Regions from separate parts of the Arthrobacter sp. LFS091 genome, predicted to be linked through region 2. Evidence: riboswitches for the same ligand, from Rfam matches in the RefSeq annotation. Region 2 holds a riboswitch; the other holds the start of a gene.
The links. A riboswitch is a leader RNA that binds a small molecule or an ion and turns the genes downstream of it on or off. The one in region 2 is predicted to bind S-adenosylmethionine.
Positions count from the first base shown of each region.

Region 1: it holds a riboswitch for S-adenosylmethionine, as region 2 does, so the genes downstream of both, ACNQOP_RS12305 (LLM class flavin-dependent oxidoreductase) here and ACNQOP_RS13465 (DUF1737 domain-containing protein) in region 2, are expected to answer to the same signal.

Region 1 is NZ_JBFPFP010000006.1:66,845-74,272, forward strand. Features, by position in the region: gene ACNQOP_RS12300 (NtaA/DmoA family FMN-dependent monooxygenase) at 1-902, opposite strand, end outside; gene ACNQOP_RS12305 (LLM class flavin-dependent oxidoreductase) at 957-2,054, opposite strand; SAM riboswitch class IV at 2,091-2,200, opposite strand; gene ACNQOP_RS12310 (LLM class flavin-dependent oxidoreductase) at 2,423-3,559, shown strand; gene ACNQOP_RS12315 (rhodanese-like domain-containing protein) at 3,599-4,054, shown strand; gene ACNQOP_RS12320 (MFS transporter) at 4,018-5,559, opposite strand; partial or broken gene ACNQOP_RS12325 (PLP-dependent cysteine synthase family protein) at 5,752-7,152, shown strand; gene ACNQOP_RS12330 (LLM class flavin-dependent oxidoreductase) at 7,313-7,428, opposite strand, start outside.
Region 2 is NZ_JBFPFP010000006.1:291,429-298,856, forward strand. Features, by position in the region: gene ACNQOP_RS13455 (aromatic amino acid ammonia-lyase) at 1-887, opposite strand, end outside; gene ACNQOP_RS13460 (NtaA/DmoA family FMN-dependent monooxygenase) at 887-2,215, opposite strand; SAM riboswitch class IV at 2,381-2,494, shown strand; gene ACNQOP_RS13465 (DUF1737 domain-containing protein) at 2,508-2,771, shown strand; gene ACNQOP_RS13470 (rhodanese-like domain-containing protein) at 2,768-3,178, shown strand; gene ACNQOP_RS13475 (O-succinylhomoserine sulfhydrylase) at 3,179-4,387, shown strand; gene ACNQOP_RS13480 (hypothetical protein) at 4,398-5,051, shown strand; gene ACNQOP_RS13485 (UDP-N-acetylglucosamine 1-carboxyvinyltransferase) at 5,048-6,571, opposite strand; gene ACNQOP_RS13490 (DUF6973 domain-containing protein) at 6,782-7,428, shown strand, end outside.

The sequences.
Region 1 (7,428 bases), 220 kb from region 2:
ACCTGCAGCGAGCGGACCCACTGGTGCTTTTCTTCCGCTTCTGCAGGCGTGGCACCGAGGATGAACTCCTGGCCGGGGAAGATCTTCACGTCGTCGGCGGGGCGGCCGGCCTTGAGCGTGCGGGCCACGATGTCGTCGCGGAACTTCTTGGCATCCTCCAGTTCCGGGTGTGCCGAGAAGATCACATCGGCATTCCTGACGGCGAAGTCACGGCCGTCCGGCGAGTCGCCGGCCTGGAACAGGACGGGATGCTGCTGGCTGGAGCGCGGCAACCGGCCGGTGACTTCGACGTCGAAACTCTCATCCTGGCGCTTGACCGTGGTGATGGCGTCCTCGCGGAGCCAGCGTGGATCATTCCGGGACCCGGCGATTGCGCCGTCAGCCCAGGAATCCCAGATGGCCTTCGCTGTCTGGACGAACGCCTCGGCCCGGACATAGCGGTCCTCGTGCTTGAGGAACCCGCCGCGCCTGAAATTGGCGCCGGTCCATGCATTGTCCGTGGTGACGATGTTCCAGGCCGCACGGCCGCCGGACAGGAGGTCCAGGCTGGCCAGGCGGTGGGCGAGGTCCGCGGGATCGTTGTATGTAGTGTTCTGCGTTGCCACCAAACCGATGTTGGTGGTGATGGCTGCCAGCGCTGCCAGTGCGGTTTGGGCGTCGGGACGGCCGACGACATCGAGGTCGTGGATCTTCCCGAGGTGCTCCCTGAGGCGCAGCCCTTCACCGAGGAAGAAGGCGGAGAAGAGCCCGCGTTCAGCGGTTTGGGCTACCCGGCGGAACGACTCGAAGTCCGTTTGCGAGCCGCTGTGTGCGTCTTTCCAAACGGTGGTGTGGTTTACCCCTTGGAAAAAGACACCGAACTGGATCTGCCCGTTGCCTGCGATGCGGTGACGGTTGGTCATGGTTCTGCTCTCTGAATCTGGCTGATGGCCGTTGGCTCTTGTGGCGGGCGTCGGTCAGGCCGCGGCGAAGCGGTTTGCGGGACGGGGAAGCCCGAAGGTTTCACGGAGCGTGGCGTGCGGCAGCGGCGGCACCACCAGTCCTGAGCGATGCAGTTCCGGCAGGACCCTGGTGGCAAGTTCGGGGAGGTCCACGTCCAGGACTGCGGGCTTGAGGCGGACGCCGTCGGCTGATGCGAACAGCGTGGTGAGCAGTTCCACCAGTCCTTCAGCCCTGCCCACGTACCGCGCGCCGCCCGTCCACTCCTCGTAGTAATCGAGCTCGGCAAAGCGGTCCTCCGCGGTTTGTCCACGGGAATCGAGGATGACGTCCAGCTCCACGAGTGTCCGCGGAGCCCCTGCCGTCGCAGCCGCTTGGGCGGCCCGGGGAAGATCGTCAACGGTGTCAGCAGACACCAAGGCGACATCAGCCTCGACGGCGGGAAGCAGCACTGCGGGCGCGAACACCACCAGTTGGCCTTGAAGCGGGCGCGGAATGATGGACGGTCCCTTGACGGAAAAGCGTTCACCTTCAAAGTCGGCGTAGTGCAGCTTGTCCCGATCCACATACCGTCCGGTGGAGACGTCGCGGATCACCGCGTCATCTTCCCAGGAGTCCCATAGGCGGCGGGCTGCCTGGACCACGTCGGCTGCTTCGCTGGTGACGTCGCCTTCGTTCAGTTGTACGCGTCCCACTGACAGGGCTTCCCTCTCCAGGTTTTCCGCGTTGACCAGCCATCCGGCCCTGCCCAAGGAGGAATAGTCCAGGCTGGCCAACTGGGTGGCCACGTGGAACGGCTCGGTAAAGATCGTCCCAGCCTCGGGCACCAGACCGATGGACCGGGTGATCGGAGCTGCGAAAGCTGCGCGCTGGATCGCATCGATCCGGCCGGCGATTCCTGTGGTTCCCGGGTCCACCACCCGGGTGTCCTTGAAAGTAGCTATATGGAAGCCCGCGATATCCGCAGCTTGCACGGTCTCACGGATCCGCTGGCCCCCCAATAGTGCCTGCGGATCATGATGGGCCTTGCGCCACGACGCGGGGTGGGCCCCATCGCCGTCGAGCTCCAACGCGATGACGCGGGAGCGGAATTCGGGTACGGGTGTGGAAGGCATGATTCTCTCTTTCAGAGGCCGCACAGCGGCCGGGACGACATTCACTTGCCGCTCTTGCGGCCTGGTCTGTTTCCGGAGCACCCCGCCACGTAATGCCTGAGGGTTGCCGCAGCACGAGCCGGTCCTTGGCGTGCTGACTCTTGACCTGAACTTGAATCTAGGAGGCTGTCCAAAGAATGTACAAACCGCTGGACTCGCGGCGTCAACGCGGGAAATACCGCGTCAACGGGCTGCCAGAATCGTCATCTTCAGGCCGGCGGGGGCGCCCTTGTGACGGTCCGTTTCGCCGCATTTCGCTGGATTTAGCCCGGTTGAGCGGGGTGACGGATCGGCTTTGGCCAAGGCACTGCGCTCCGTAGTGTCGTGCCATGCCGAAGCCTTCAGTCACTCCCCTGTCCGTCCTTGACCTGACTCCGGTCTCTGCCGGGCAGTCCCCCGGCGAGGCCCTGCGCAGCACCATTGCTCTCGCTGCCACTGCCGAGGCTTCCGGCTACTCGCGGTACTGGCTGGCCGAGCACCACCTCAACACCGGCGTTGCTGGTTCTGCCCCGCACATCCTCGCCGGGTTGGTTGCGTCTGCCACCAAAACCATCCGTGTCGGCACGGCGGCCACCCTGTTGGGGAACTACAAGCCGCTCCAGATTGCAGAGAGCATCGGCACTCTCGCTGCGGTGTTCCCGGACCGTGTGGACCTTGGCTTTGGCCGTTCCGGGCCGCCGAAGTCGCCCAGCGAACCGGCTCCCGGAGTAGTGACCCCGACGGACACACCCGGCGACCGCGTTGTTGACGGTTTGCTGATTCCTTCACCGCGGCCCATCTTCGGTGCCGTCCTCCCCAGGAAATTCCGTTTGCAAGGTGAACTGCTGGGCCGCTTCCCGGGAGACACCGACAACTTCGAGAACGACGTCCAGGACATCATCGGGTTCTTCACCGGCGGGTACCGAACCAGGCATGGCGAAGAAGTCACCGCGACGCCGGCCCTCGGGCAGTCGCCACAGTTCTGGATCCACGGTTCAACAGCGGGTCCCAGCGCCCGCCTCGCCGGCAAGTTGGGCCTTCCCTTCGGCGCGAATTATCACGTAGCACCGGCCGGCGTATTGGACTCCATTGCCGAATACCGGGCCCACTTTGAACCGTCTGCTTCCCTGCAGGAACCACAGGTGATCGTCTCGGCGGACGTGCTGGTGGCCCCGGACGAACACCAAGCACAGCGCCTCGCCCGCGGCTATGCCCAGTGGGTACACGGTATTCGCAGCGGACAGGGTGCCATCCCCTACCCCTCCCCGGAGGATGCCTTGGATCTGCCCTTGGACGCTGACGCCAAAGACCTTGTCAAAGACCGTGTGGACACCCGGCTGGTGGGCGACCCGCACCAGGTCAGGGACAAGCTGCGCACTCTGCAGCGGGCCACAGGCGCCCAGGAACTGCTCATCACCACCATTGCCCATGACCCCGCCGATCGGCAGAGCTCATACCAGTTGCTCGCCGAGGCCTGGGGTCTCTAGCTATCCGATTTTCCACCCACCACCAACCAAGGGAGCACCATGTCCATCGAAACCGCCGTACCGGAAAACGACGTGCAGGATACCCAGCTGATCACCGCCCAGGAAGCGGCCAAACTCATCGAAGAAGGCGCGCTGCTGATCGATGTCCGCAGCGAAGGCGGCCGCGCCAGCACCGGAGCCGTCCCCGGTGCCGTGGTGGTCAACCGCGAGCATGTGGAGGAGGACTTCAGCCCGGAGTCCGCCCACCGCCTGACCCAGGTCAGCGGTACGGACCAGAAGATCGTGGTGTTCTGCGGCTCCGTCAACGGTTCACGTCCCGTCGCGCAGAAGCTCCAGATCCTCGGCTACGCCAACGCCGTCCACGTGGACGGCGGCTTCCCGGCCCTGCGCGACGCCGGCGTCCCCACCACCGGGCCGACCGCCCCGCCCGTCGAACCGGCCCCGCCTGTCGAATCGGCTCAGGCGTCCACCGATTCGGTGGCCTCCGAACGCTGAGTACCTCCCGCCGTCGGACGTTCCGGCGTTTGCACTGCCGCCGTCGTCGCGGTTTCCTTTCCGGAAGCCACGACGGCGGCTCGTGCGTTTCTGCGGTCCCTTCCCTCGCGAAGCCAGTCGAGTCCGCCGGCGAGCAGTGCGACCCCCAGCAAAACGCAGCACATCACGATGCCTTGGTGGAAGGCGTCCTTGGAGGCTTGGCCGGTGGCCGCTCCGTGCGCTTGAAGGAACATGCCTGCGGCCGCAGCTGAGCACAGGGCCGCCGCGAAACGTTGGCTGAGCTGGTAGAAGCCTGCAGCCACTCCTGCGGCACCTGCGGGCGCATGGGCAAGCGTGAGTGTCTGGTTTGGCGCCACCACAAGGCCTGTTGCCACACCTTGGATAAGTCCGACGGCGGCCACCGCCAGAGCCGCCGTACCGCCGTCGAGCCCTTGCACGAAGAGGTCCTTGGCAATCAGGCAGGCCAGGCTGCCCACCAGCGCGTAGACGATCCCGGCGCGACCGTATCGGGCCAGGAAGCGCCAACTGAAGCTGGACGCCAACAGCATTCCTGCTGCTTGCGGCGCGAGGATCGCTGCGGCCGCCAACGGCGCCATCCCCGCCCCGGAGAGGAAGTAGAAGGCAGTCACGGCGGCCATTCCGGCACCGACGCCGAACTGGCAGAGCGCCACCACCGTACCCAAGGCGTAGCCCCTGGATTTCACCAAGGAGGCACTGAGCAACGGGGTTCGGCCGCGCCGTTGATAAAGGAGCTCCCAGCCAGCGAAGGCCAGAAGCGTCCCCGCACCGACCGCCAGCGATGTCACTGCAATGATGCCCGCACCGTAGATCGTGGGAATGAGCGAGGCGATCACCACTCCGCCGAGCAGCAAGGCACCCAGGACGTCGATGGAAGGTTTCGCTGTCCCGTTGTCGGGGTGTTTGCCGGCCGCCCTCGGGAGGAGCCGGAAGGCAAGCGGCACCAGGACCATCACCAAGGGAACGTTGGCGAGGAACAGGATCCTCCATCCGATCGAGGGGTCGCCCAAGGAAAGGACCACTCCGCCGAGCAGCGGTCCGCAGACCGCAGCGGAACCCCCGGCGGCAGCGTACGCACCGAGCGCTTTCGCGCGGTCGTGTCCGGAATAGATGTCCTGCAGGAGACCCAGCACCTGCGGATTCAGGGTGCCGGCGCCGAGTCCTTGGAGGAGCCTGGCGATGATGACCAGCGACGGGTCCGTGGCCAGGCCACCCACCAAGCTGGATGCACCGAAAACAGCAATACCCGCAATGAAGAGCGTGCGCCGTCCCACGATGTCGCCCAGTCTGCCCGCGGGAACCAGCGCGACGCCGAACGCCAGCGAGTAGCTCGCCAGGATCCACTGCACGGACCCGGAATCGGCGTGCAGTGACGCAGACATAGCCGGTACCGCCAGCACGAACATTGACTGGTCCAGGAGCGTGATGAACCCTGCGCCCAAGCAAAGCCAGAGAGCGGAACGTTTAGCGTGGTTTCCGTGGCCCATGATGTGGACTCTAGGCGTGTTCCTGCTGGCTTTGGGTATCGCAAGTCACCCGGTTAAGGGGCGTGAATCCGGGTTACCGCCGGTGACTCCTATGTGACTCTTTGGGGCAATCCCGGCATGGCTCCGGTCACGGAAGGACGCGGTGGGAAACGCTTTTTTGCGAGGGAATACCCGCGTCCTAGCGTGGGCGGCATGACCGTGTATGAATCAGTCCTGGATGCGATCGGCGGCACTCCCCTGCTTCGGCTGAAGCGGCTTGGCGCCGGTGCCCGGCCCCGCATCTACGCGAAGCTCGAGTTCCAGAACATCGGCGGGAGCGTGAAGGACCGCGCCGCTCTGGCCATGATCCGCGCCGCAGAAAGTGCCGGCCTCCTTGGCCCCGGCGGGACTGTGGTGGAGGGCACCAGCGGCAACACCGGCATCGGTCTGAGCTTGGTGGCTGCACAGTTGGGCTACCGCTCGGTGATCTTCGCACCCGCCGCCACTGCTGCGGATAAGGTACGGCTTCTGGGGGCCTTCGGTGCCGAAGTACATCTGGTGGCTGACTTCGTTCCGCGGTCCGATCCCGGTCATCTGGCCAACCGGGCCGCAGCTTTCGCGGCCGCCACTCCCGGGGCCTGGCTCGCGTTGCAGTACGACAACCCGGCCAACCCGCAAGCCCATCAGGAAAGCACGGGGCCGGAGATCTGGAGCGACACCCAGGGGTCGGTCACCCACTTTGTGGCGAGCGTCGGGACCGGCGGAACCATCTCCGGGACAGGGCGATTCCTGAAGCAAGCAAGCGACGGACGCGTGCAGGTCATTGCCGCAGACCCCGAGCACTCCCGCTACGGCGGCGGCAACGGATCGCTCAAATAAGCCGCAGGCGCCGGTCACCCCTTGCACCCGGCATCGGCGGAGGACATCTGGCCCGAAGCATTCGACACCGCACTGGTGGACAAGTACATCAGCGTCAGCGATCGCGACGCCATCTTCACCGCCCGCCGTGCTGCCCGCGAGGAAGGCCTCTTGATCGGTGCCACCGGCGGCACCGCCCTGGCAGCAGCTTTGAACCTTGCCGCGACCCTGGACGAGCAACACACCATCGTGGTGATCCTGCCCGACTCCGGACGGAATTATCTCTCCACCTACTTCGATGACAACTGGCTCATCTCACTCGGCTTCCTGGAACCCACGACGCCGGAAGGAACCGTCCGTTCATTGCTCACCACCGTGCCTGCCGGAGTCCAGCTTCTGGCGAGCGGCCTTACGGCGGCGGAGGCCGCCGTCGAACTTCATGGGCGGGAAATGGCGCCGGACGATCCGGCGTTCTTGGTCCTGGACCGTGGCGAGACCTTTGGAACCGTCCATCCGCGTGAAGTGGTGGGAGTGGTGACCCTGCGTTCGTTGGGAACGGTTGAGCCCGCCGCTTTGGCATTCACCGCGGCCATCCCCCACCGCACGGTTGCCGCGGGGCTCCCGGCAAGCCTTGTAGTTGCGGGGAACAGATCCGTGGGCCGAGGTTCGCCGGAAACAGCTGAAGAAGGGCAGCGGGCCGAGCAGGAGGTCATCGCGGTCCTGGTTGATGGCCGAATCGCCGCCACCGTCCCCTAACCCTCTCTCACCAAACCGCCCCAAACCCCAAACCCTCTCTCACCAAACCGCCCCAAACCCCCAAACCCTCTCTCACAGGGCGGAACGTGAGAGAGGGATCGGGAAAAGCCGCGGAACGTGAGAGAGGGACAGCCCCAAACGGGCGGAACGTGAGCGAGGGTCACGGGCGGAGGAGGCGGGCGCGGGCGGCGGCTTGGCTTGCCCGGATCTCCTCGGCGGTGCGGCCTTGCTCCCGATGCGCCACTTCCTGCTTCAGCTGCGGAATAACGTGCTGCC
Region 2 (7,428 bases):
GGTGCGGCGCGGAAGGAGAGGGCGTCCTGAACCGAAACCTCAGGCCGGACATCCTCCAGCCAGCCGCCGCTCAAAAGTCGACGAACAGCAGCGGCCGAGTCCCGCTGCCCGTTCACTGCCTTGGCCGCTTGGATGGCTGGCGAAAACGGGCTGAGGTTCCCGCCGCCGTCGTACCTTGCGATGGTCTCAAGGGACAAGGAAAGCGCGACGTCGGCAAGTTCGGCCAAGTGCCGCAGTCGCCTAAGGACCAGGGCACCGACGCCCACGGAGTAGGAGTTCGCGCTCACCAGTGACAGGGCCTCACCGGCTGCGAGAGTGAGGGGCTGCAGCCCGGCGTCAGCGAGCGCTTTGGCCCCCGGGACCAAGGTGCCGTGGGCATCGAACGCTTCACCTTCGCCGAGGGCCACAGCCGCGACGGCGGCGAGTTGGGTGAGGTCCGATGAGCCCACTGAGCCTTCGGAAGGGATGGCGGGGTGGACGCCGCGGTTCAGGAGTTCGGCGTAAAAACGGGCAGTCTCGGGACGCACTCCTGAGCCACCACGGCTGAATCCCACAAGGCGGGCAAGAATGACGGCCCGGGCGGCGGCGCGGTCCAGATAGGGGCCCACGCCACTGTTGTGATACCGGACAACCTGAACCTGATAGCTGAGGATCGACTTGTCCTCCACAACGGTGTCACGACCGGATCCCAGCAGGGTATTGAGCCCGTAGACCCGCTGGCCGGACGCCGCAGCCTCCTCCAGGATCTCCCGGGATCGGCCGATTAAAGTCAACGCATCATGGTTGAGTTTCACGTGAAACGAGTCGTTGCTGGCAACCAGGGCCAAGCGTTCAGCGCGTATCGGGGCCGTCCCTACCACCAGGGTCCCCGCATCATCAGACGTCATCAGAAGTCCAGGAGGTTCTGCCGGAATCCGCCGTTGCCGTAACTCTTCCTCAACAGCCCCCGCCGACGCAGCTCAGGGGTTAGTTTGTCCAGCACTCCATGCACCGTCACGGGATCCACGAAGCCGGAGAAAAGGAACCCGTCGCCGCCCACCGCGGAGCCGGTCTCCTCGAGATAGTCGGCGATTTCGCCCACCGTACCGATGATCGAGTCCCCTGCCCCGCCGCTACGGGCCTGCAGGATCTGGCGAAGCGTGGAACCTGGCGGCGCTGCTTTGGCGAAGTGCTCCAAGGTGCCCTGGTTGCTGTTGGTAGTCAGCTCGGGCAACGGGGCATCGAGGTCGAACTGCTTGAAGTCGATGACAGAAAGGTAGGAGATGGAGTTGAGCTGGCTGTCGATGTCCCGTTGGGTGAGCTCACGCCGCTGGGCACGCAGCTCCTCAGCTTCCGCAGCCGAACCGACCACCGTGGGCTTGAGGACAAACAGGACCTTCACGTCATCGGGGTTCCTGCCGGCCTTCGCAGCCTCGGCACGGATGGAGTCCCGGTATGCCTTCATCCCGTCTGCGCCTCGTGCCAAGGCGATCGCTACATCGGCATGCCCGCCAGCGAAGGCCTTGCCGCGGGGTGAAGCCCCGGCCTGAACCAACACGGGCTCCTCCGGCAGGGGCGCCGTGTTCAGCGGGCCCCGGACCTTGAAGAAGTCGCCTTCATGGTTGATCGGGTGAACCTTGGTGTGGTCTGCGAATACCCCGGCGGAAACGTCCTCAAGCACGGCGCCTGGTTCCCAACTCCGCCAAAGCCGCCTCACGACGTCGACGAATTCCTCCGCTTTCTCATACCGCAGGTCGTGTTCAATCTGCTGGTCCAGCCCGTAGTTCTGCGCGGCGAGGTCGCTGCCGGAAGTCACCACGTTCCAGCCAAGCTGCCCCTCTGAGAAGTGCTGCAAGGTGGCCAGCAGCCGGGCGGCAGTGAAGGGCGGGTAGAAGGAAGCGCTGACCGTGGGCACGATCCCGAGGTGCTCTGTCGCGGAGAGCAGGTAGGGAACCAATGCGAGGGGGTCGTGCTTGGGCGCGAAGGATGCGTGCGCCAAGGACACCTCGGCCGTACCGCCATATGTATCTGGAACGGTAAGTGAGTCCTCGATGATGAACAGGTCGAGCCCGGATCGCTCAAAGGCGCGCACGGCCTCTTGGTACAGGGCCGGCTTCTTCCAGTCATAGCCCAGCCCGTAGCCGGGCGTCCCCCAACCCTGAACTCCGAATCCGTGGCCCACGAACCATCCAAAATGCAGCATGGGCTTGAGTGTAGGACTGCTCTGTTCGTTCACCGCGACCTGGTTTCTTGCGAAGTTACAGGGGGACGTACTGCGTCAATTATGCTCCCGGGACGTCATAAATGGGCCTTGCCACAGCACCCTCCGGTTACGCAACATGACGGCGGGCAAACCCCCGCCACATGCAGCCCAGGCGCCCTGAATGCTACGTTTTTCTTGAGTAATGAGTACCAGCGCGAAGCCCTGACTTGCTGGTCGGCAACCCTCTCTCCGGCGGGGTGCCTCAGGTGACTACTCGGCGTATCGGACAAATTCGAACTGCAAGCGTGACTGAGGAGCACCAGCAATGCCTGAACCCACTGAAGAAAAACTCTCCTACCGCCTGATCACAGGCCCGGACACCCGCGATTTCTGCGAGCGGATCAGCTCCGCACTCGCCGAGGGCTATGTGCTCCATGGCAGCCCGGCAGCCACCTTTAACGGCACGGACGTCATCGTCGCCCAGGCAATCGTGCTTCCCGCAGCGATCGCCCACGCAGACGCCGCCGTGGCCGACGCCGTCGACCAGCTTGAAAATGACGACGACGAAGCGTTCGAGGGCCACGCATGAGCTACGCAGGCGACCTGACCCCGCAGGACGCGTGGGCCAAACTTGAGGCAGGTGCCATCCTGGTGGATGTCCGTACCGAGGGCGAATGGGCCCACATCGGTATCCCGGACACCAAAGCCACGGACAACGATCCCCTGTTCATCCAGTGGAACCTCGCCGGCGGCATCCCCAACTCCCGCTTCATTGAGGACCTGCGGCAGCAAGCGCCCGAAGACGACGGCGTGGAGCTCGTCTTCCTGTGCCGCTCCGGCCAGCGTTCAATCGCAGCAGCCATCGCCGCAACCCAGGCAGGCTTCACCGCGTACAACGTCCTTGAGGGCTTTGAAGGCGAACCTGACCGCTATGGCGAGCGCACTGTAAATGGCTGGAAAAACCGTGGCCTACCAACGAACCTGGGGACCGACTAAGTGACTTTCAATCCCGACGCCGCTGGCTGGAATCCTGATACCCAGGCCGTCCGTGGCGGTCTTGACCGCACCAACTTCCAGGAAACGTCCGAGGCCGTCTTCCTGAACTCCGGCTTCGTCTACGAATCGGCTGCCGCTGCCGAACGTGCCTTCACCGGTGAGGACGAACGATTCGTCTACTCCCGTTACGGTAACCCCTCCGTGGCCACCTTCCAGGAACGGCTCCGCCTGCTGGAAGGCACCGAGGCTTGCTTTGCGACGGCGTCCGGCATGTCTGCGGTATTCACCGCCTTGGGTGCCCTGCTGGCTGCCGGGGACCGCGTAGTCGCCGCCCGCTCCCTGTTCGGGTCCTGCTTCGTGATCCTCAACGAAATCCTTCCGCGCTGGGGCGTGGAGACAGTATTCGTTGACGGACCCGACCTGGACCAGTGGCGTGAAGCCTTGTCCAAGCCCACCACGGCCGTGTTTTTCGAATCTCCGTCCAACCCCATGCAGGAGATCGTCGACATCGCGGCGGTCAGCGAGCTGGCGCATGCCGCCGGCGCGACCGTCGTCGTCGACAATGTCTTTGCCACTCCACTGCTGCAGCGCTGTGGTGAGCTGGGCGCCGACGTGATCGTGTATTCCGGCACCAAGCACATCGACGGCCAGGGCCGCGTTCTTGGCGGCGCCATCCTGGGCACCAAGGAGTTCATCGACGGCCCGGTCAAGCAGCTCATGCGGCACACCGGACCTTCGCTGTCCGCGTTCAACGCCTGGGTGCTGACCAAGGGGTTGGAGACCATGGGACTGCGCGTGAGCCACAGCTCAGCGTCCGCTTTGAAGATCGCGGAATGGCTCGAACAGCAGCCCGCCATCAGCTGGGTCAAGTACCCGCTGTTGAAATCGCACCCGCAATACGAGCTCGCAGCGAAGCAGATGAAGGCCGGCGGAACAGTGCTGACTTTCGAGTTGTCCCCGTCGTCAGGACGTTCCGCGAAGGAGGCCGCCTTCGCTTTGCTGGACGGCCTGGGAGTCATCGACATCTCCAACAACCTGGGCGACTCCAAGTCCCTCATCACCCACCCGGCCACGACGACCCACCGGGCCATGGGCCCGGAGGGCCGCGCAGCAATTGGGCTGAGCGATGGCGTGGTTCGCTTGTCCGTGGGCCTGGAAGACGTGGACGACCTCATCCTGGATCTGGAGAAGGCCCTCAAACAGGTCTAACCTTGCTGCCATGAGCGGGACGTATCCTTACCGCCGTGCCGGAGCAGTCATCGTTGCCGGCACGGTGGTGTGGTTCGTGGGAATCTCACCTGTCAGCCGTGTGTACATCACGCCGGACGCAGCAGAACGACTGCGGATGCTCCATGCGGGTCGACGTGGCTGGATGGTGGGACAGCACTTGACTGCCGCCGGAACCGTCGCCGTGCCGGTGGGATTCGCAGCGTTCGCAGGCGCCGTTCCGGACACCCGCAAAGAACCTGGAAAGCCCAAGAAGTGGGCCGTTGCCGCCGCGGCCGCACTGCTCGCCGGTGCCCCGTTCTTTGTTTACAGCCTTTCGCGCCGCGCCTCGGACCTGGAGCGCTTCGCTGCCCGACGCGGATCGAATGCGCCGTTCCTTGTGTATTCAGCACTGCATGTTGTGGCGCTCGGGGCGCTGGGCGGGAGCCTGCTTTCGTCGCCCGCCCAGCGTTGGATCGGCTATACCGCAGCGGCCAGCGCTCCGGTCTTCGGGGGAATCCTGATCGCCAAGAAGGACATCCCGCCGCTCGTTTTCTACCTCATCGAAGGAGCCACCGGGGCCTACCTTATGTCCTGGAAGGAACCGGAGGGTCCAGGTCAACGAACCATGGCCGGAAGAGCCGAAGCCGACGCTCCCGCAGGCTAGTCCTGGAAGTACTCGATTTTCGCGCCGATGGTGTTCAGTCGCTCTGCCAGGTCCTCGTATCCACGCTCGATCACGTAGATGTTGCGCAGCTCGGACGTTCCCCGGGCCGCCAGCATCGCCAGGAGCAGGCAGGCTGCCGGACGCAGGGCCGGCGGGCAGCCGATTTCCGCGGCACGCCACTTGGTGGGTCCGTTGACGTAGATCCGGTGCGGATCCAGCAGCTGCACCTGGGCACCGAGCTTGTTGAGCTCAGTCAGGTAGATCGCACGGTTCTCGTAGACCCAGTCGTGGATCATGGTCTGGCCCTCGGCGTTGCCTGCGATCACGGCGAAGAACGGCAGGTTGTCGATGTTCAGGCCGGGGAAGGGCATCGGGTGGATCTTGTCCTGGGGAGCCCGGAGTTCGGAGGGCTTGGTGGTCACATCCACCAGGCGGGTGCGGCCGTTGCGGGCCATGTACTCGCCGGAGACCTCCAGGTTTTGGCCCATCTGCTCCAGCGTGGCGAGCTCGATCTCCATGAACTCGATGGGCACCCGGCGGATGGTGACCTCCGAGTTGGTGACGATGCCCGCGGTGATGAGGCTCATGGCCTCGATGGGGTCCTCTGAAGGGAAGTACTCGATCTCCACATCGATCGCCGGACGGCCCGTGATCTTGAGGGTAGTGGTTCCTACGCCGTCGATCTCCACGCCAAGCCCCTGCAGGTAGAAGCAGAGGTCCTGGACCATGTAGTTGGGGCTGGCGTTGCGGATGACCGTCGTACCTTCGCGGTGGGCGGCGGCCATGATGGCGTTCTCGGTAACGGTGTCGCCGCGTTCGGTCAGGACGAAGGACCGGTTATCGCCGTCGGCGGGTGGTGCGGTCACCGAGTAGAACCCGGAGCGGGCCTCCACAGCGAGTCCAAACTGACGCAAGGCCTGCATGTGCGGCTCAACAGTGCGGGTTCCGAGGTCGCAACCCCCGGCGTAGGGCAGCAGGTACTCGCTTGTCTCGTCCAGGAGCGGACCCAAAAGCATGATGACGCTGCGGGTACGGCGGGCGGCGTCGACGTCCATCGATTCGAGGTCCAGGACCTCGGGCCTGCGGATCCGGAGATCACTGCCGTTGAGCCACGTGCACTCGACACCGATGGAGGTCAGGACCTCTACGATCCTGTTGACTTCCTCGATGCGGGCCAAGCGGCGCAGCGTGGTGGTGCCACGGTTGATGAGGCTTGCACAAAGAAGCGCCACGCCGGCGTTCTTGCTGCTGTTGACGTCCACCTCGCCGGAGAGCGTCCGGCCACCTTCTACCCGCAGGTGGGTCATCTGGGGCTTGCCGACTTTGACGATCGATCGCCCAAAAATCGCTTCAAGGCGTTCAATCATTCGGAGGCTCAGGTTCTGCTTACCTTGTTCCATGCGGGCAATTGCGCTTTGGCTGGTTCCCAGCTCGGTAGCCAACTGCCCCTGCGTCCAGCCCTTTTCGCTCCGAGCGTTGCGGAGCAGGAGGCCTATATGTTCTGGCGTAGCTTGCGTCATAACAAAGAAATATCACAAATGAGCTAGAAGTGGCCAGCAGAACTCCGCTCGAGCGGTTAATGTCACACCGTACCCGTACCGTGAGATATGAAGCTCGACGTCGGTAGTCGCCTATGCGGGTAAGGCGCCTCCCTTTCCACAGGGGAAGTTGTCCCCATTGTGCTCAACAGCCCGATGGCGAAACATTGCACCAAAGTTCAAGGGGGAAACATGGCTTTCTACGGCGCCGACGTCGACCACCTCAAAGCACTCTCAAAGTCTTTGGCGCACGGCGCCTCCATGCTGACGGCGCGGGCACGCGAGCTGGACTCCCTGATCACCAGAAGCGGCTATTGGCAAGGTCAGGATGCCCAACGCTTCGCTGCCGAGTGGCATGGAAGCTTACGCCCATTGCTGGACCTGGTGTCACGCGGAATTGACGAGGCATCAAAGTCTGCACGTGGTAACGCAGAGGAGCAATCGGGTGCTTCCATGGAAGCCTCCGTCGGTGGCGGGTCCGGTGGAAGCGGAACCATTCAGTGGGCCGCCACGAACACCGACCCCGGCCGCCCCAGCCCGCAGGAAATCCTCGAGGAATACCAGGTCAGCGATGCGGAGACAACCAACTGGCCGGGCGATTGGGACCCTTTGAAGTTCGTGGTGGACCAGAGGGTTGTCACCGAGAAGGAGGCCGAAATGCTGAATGGTCTTGGACCTTTCGAACTGAACGCTTTCAAGGGCATCCACGATGACGCCTTCAATGTCGCTGATGAACGCTTCCCCAGCGCAGACCAAAACGACGACCAGAACGACGCCTTCCGCCATGCGTACTGGAACGCCCTGATGGCGAAGGAATTCGGCGCAGAGTGGGCTGAGGA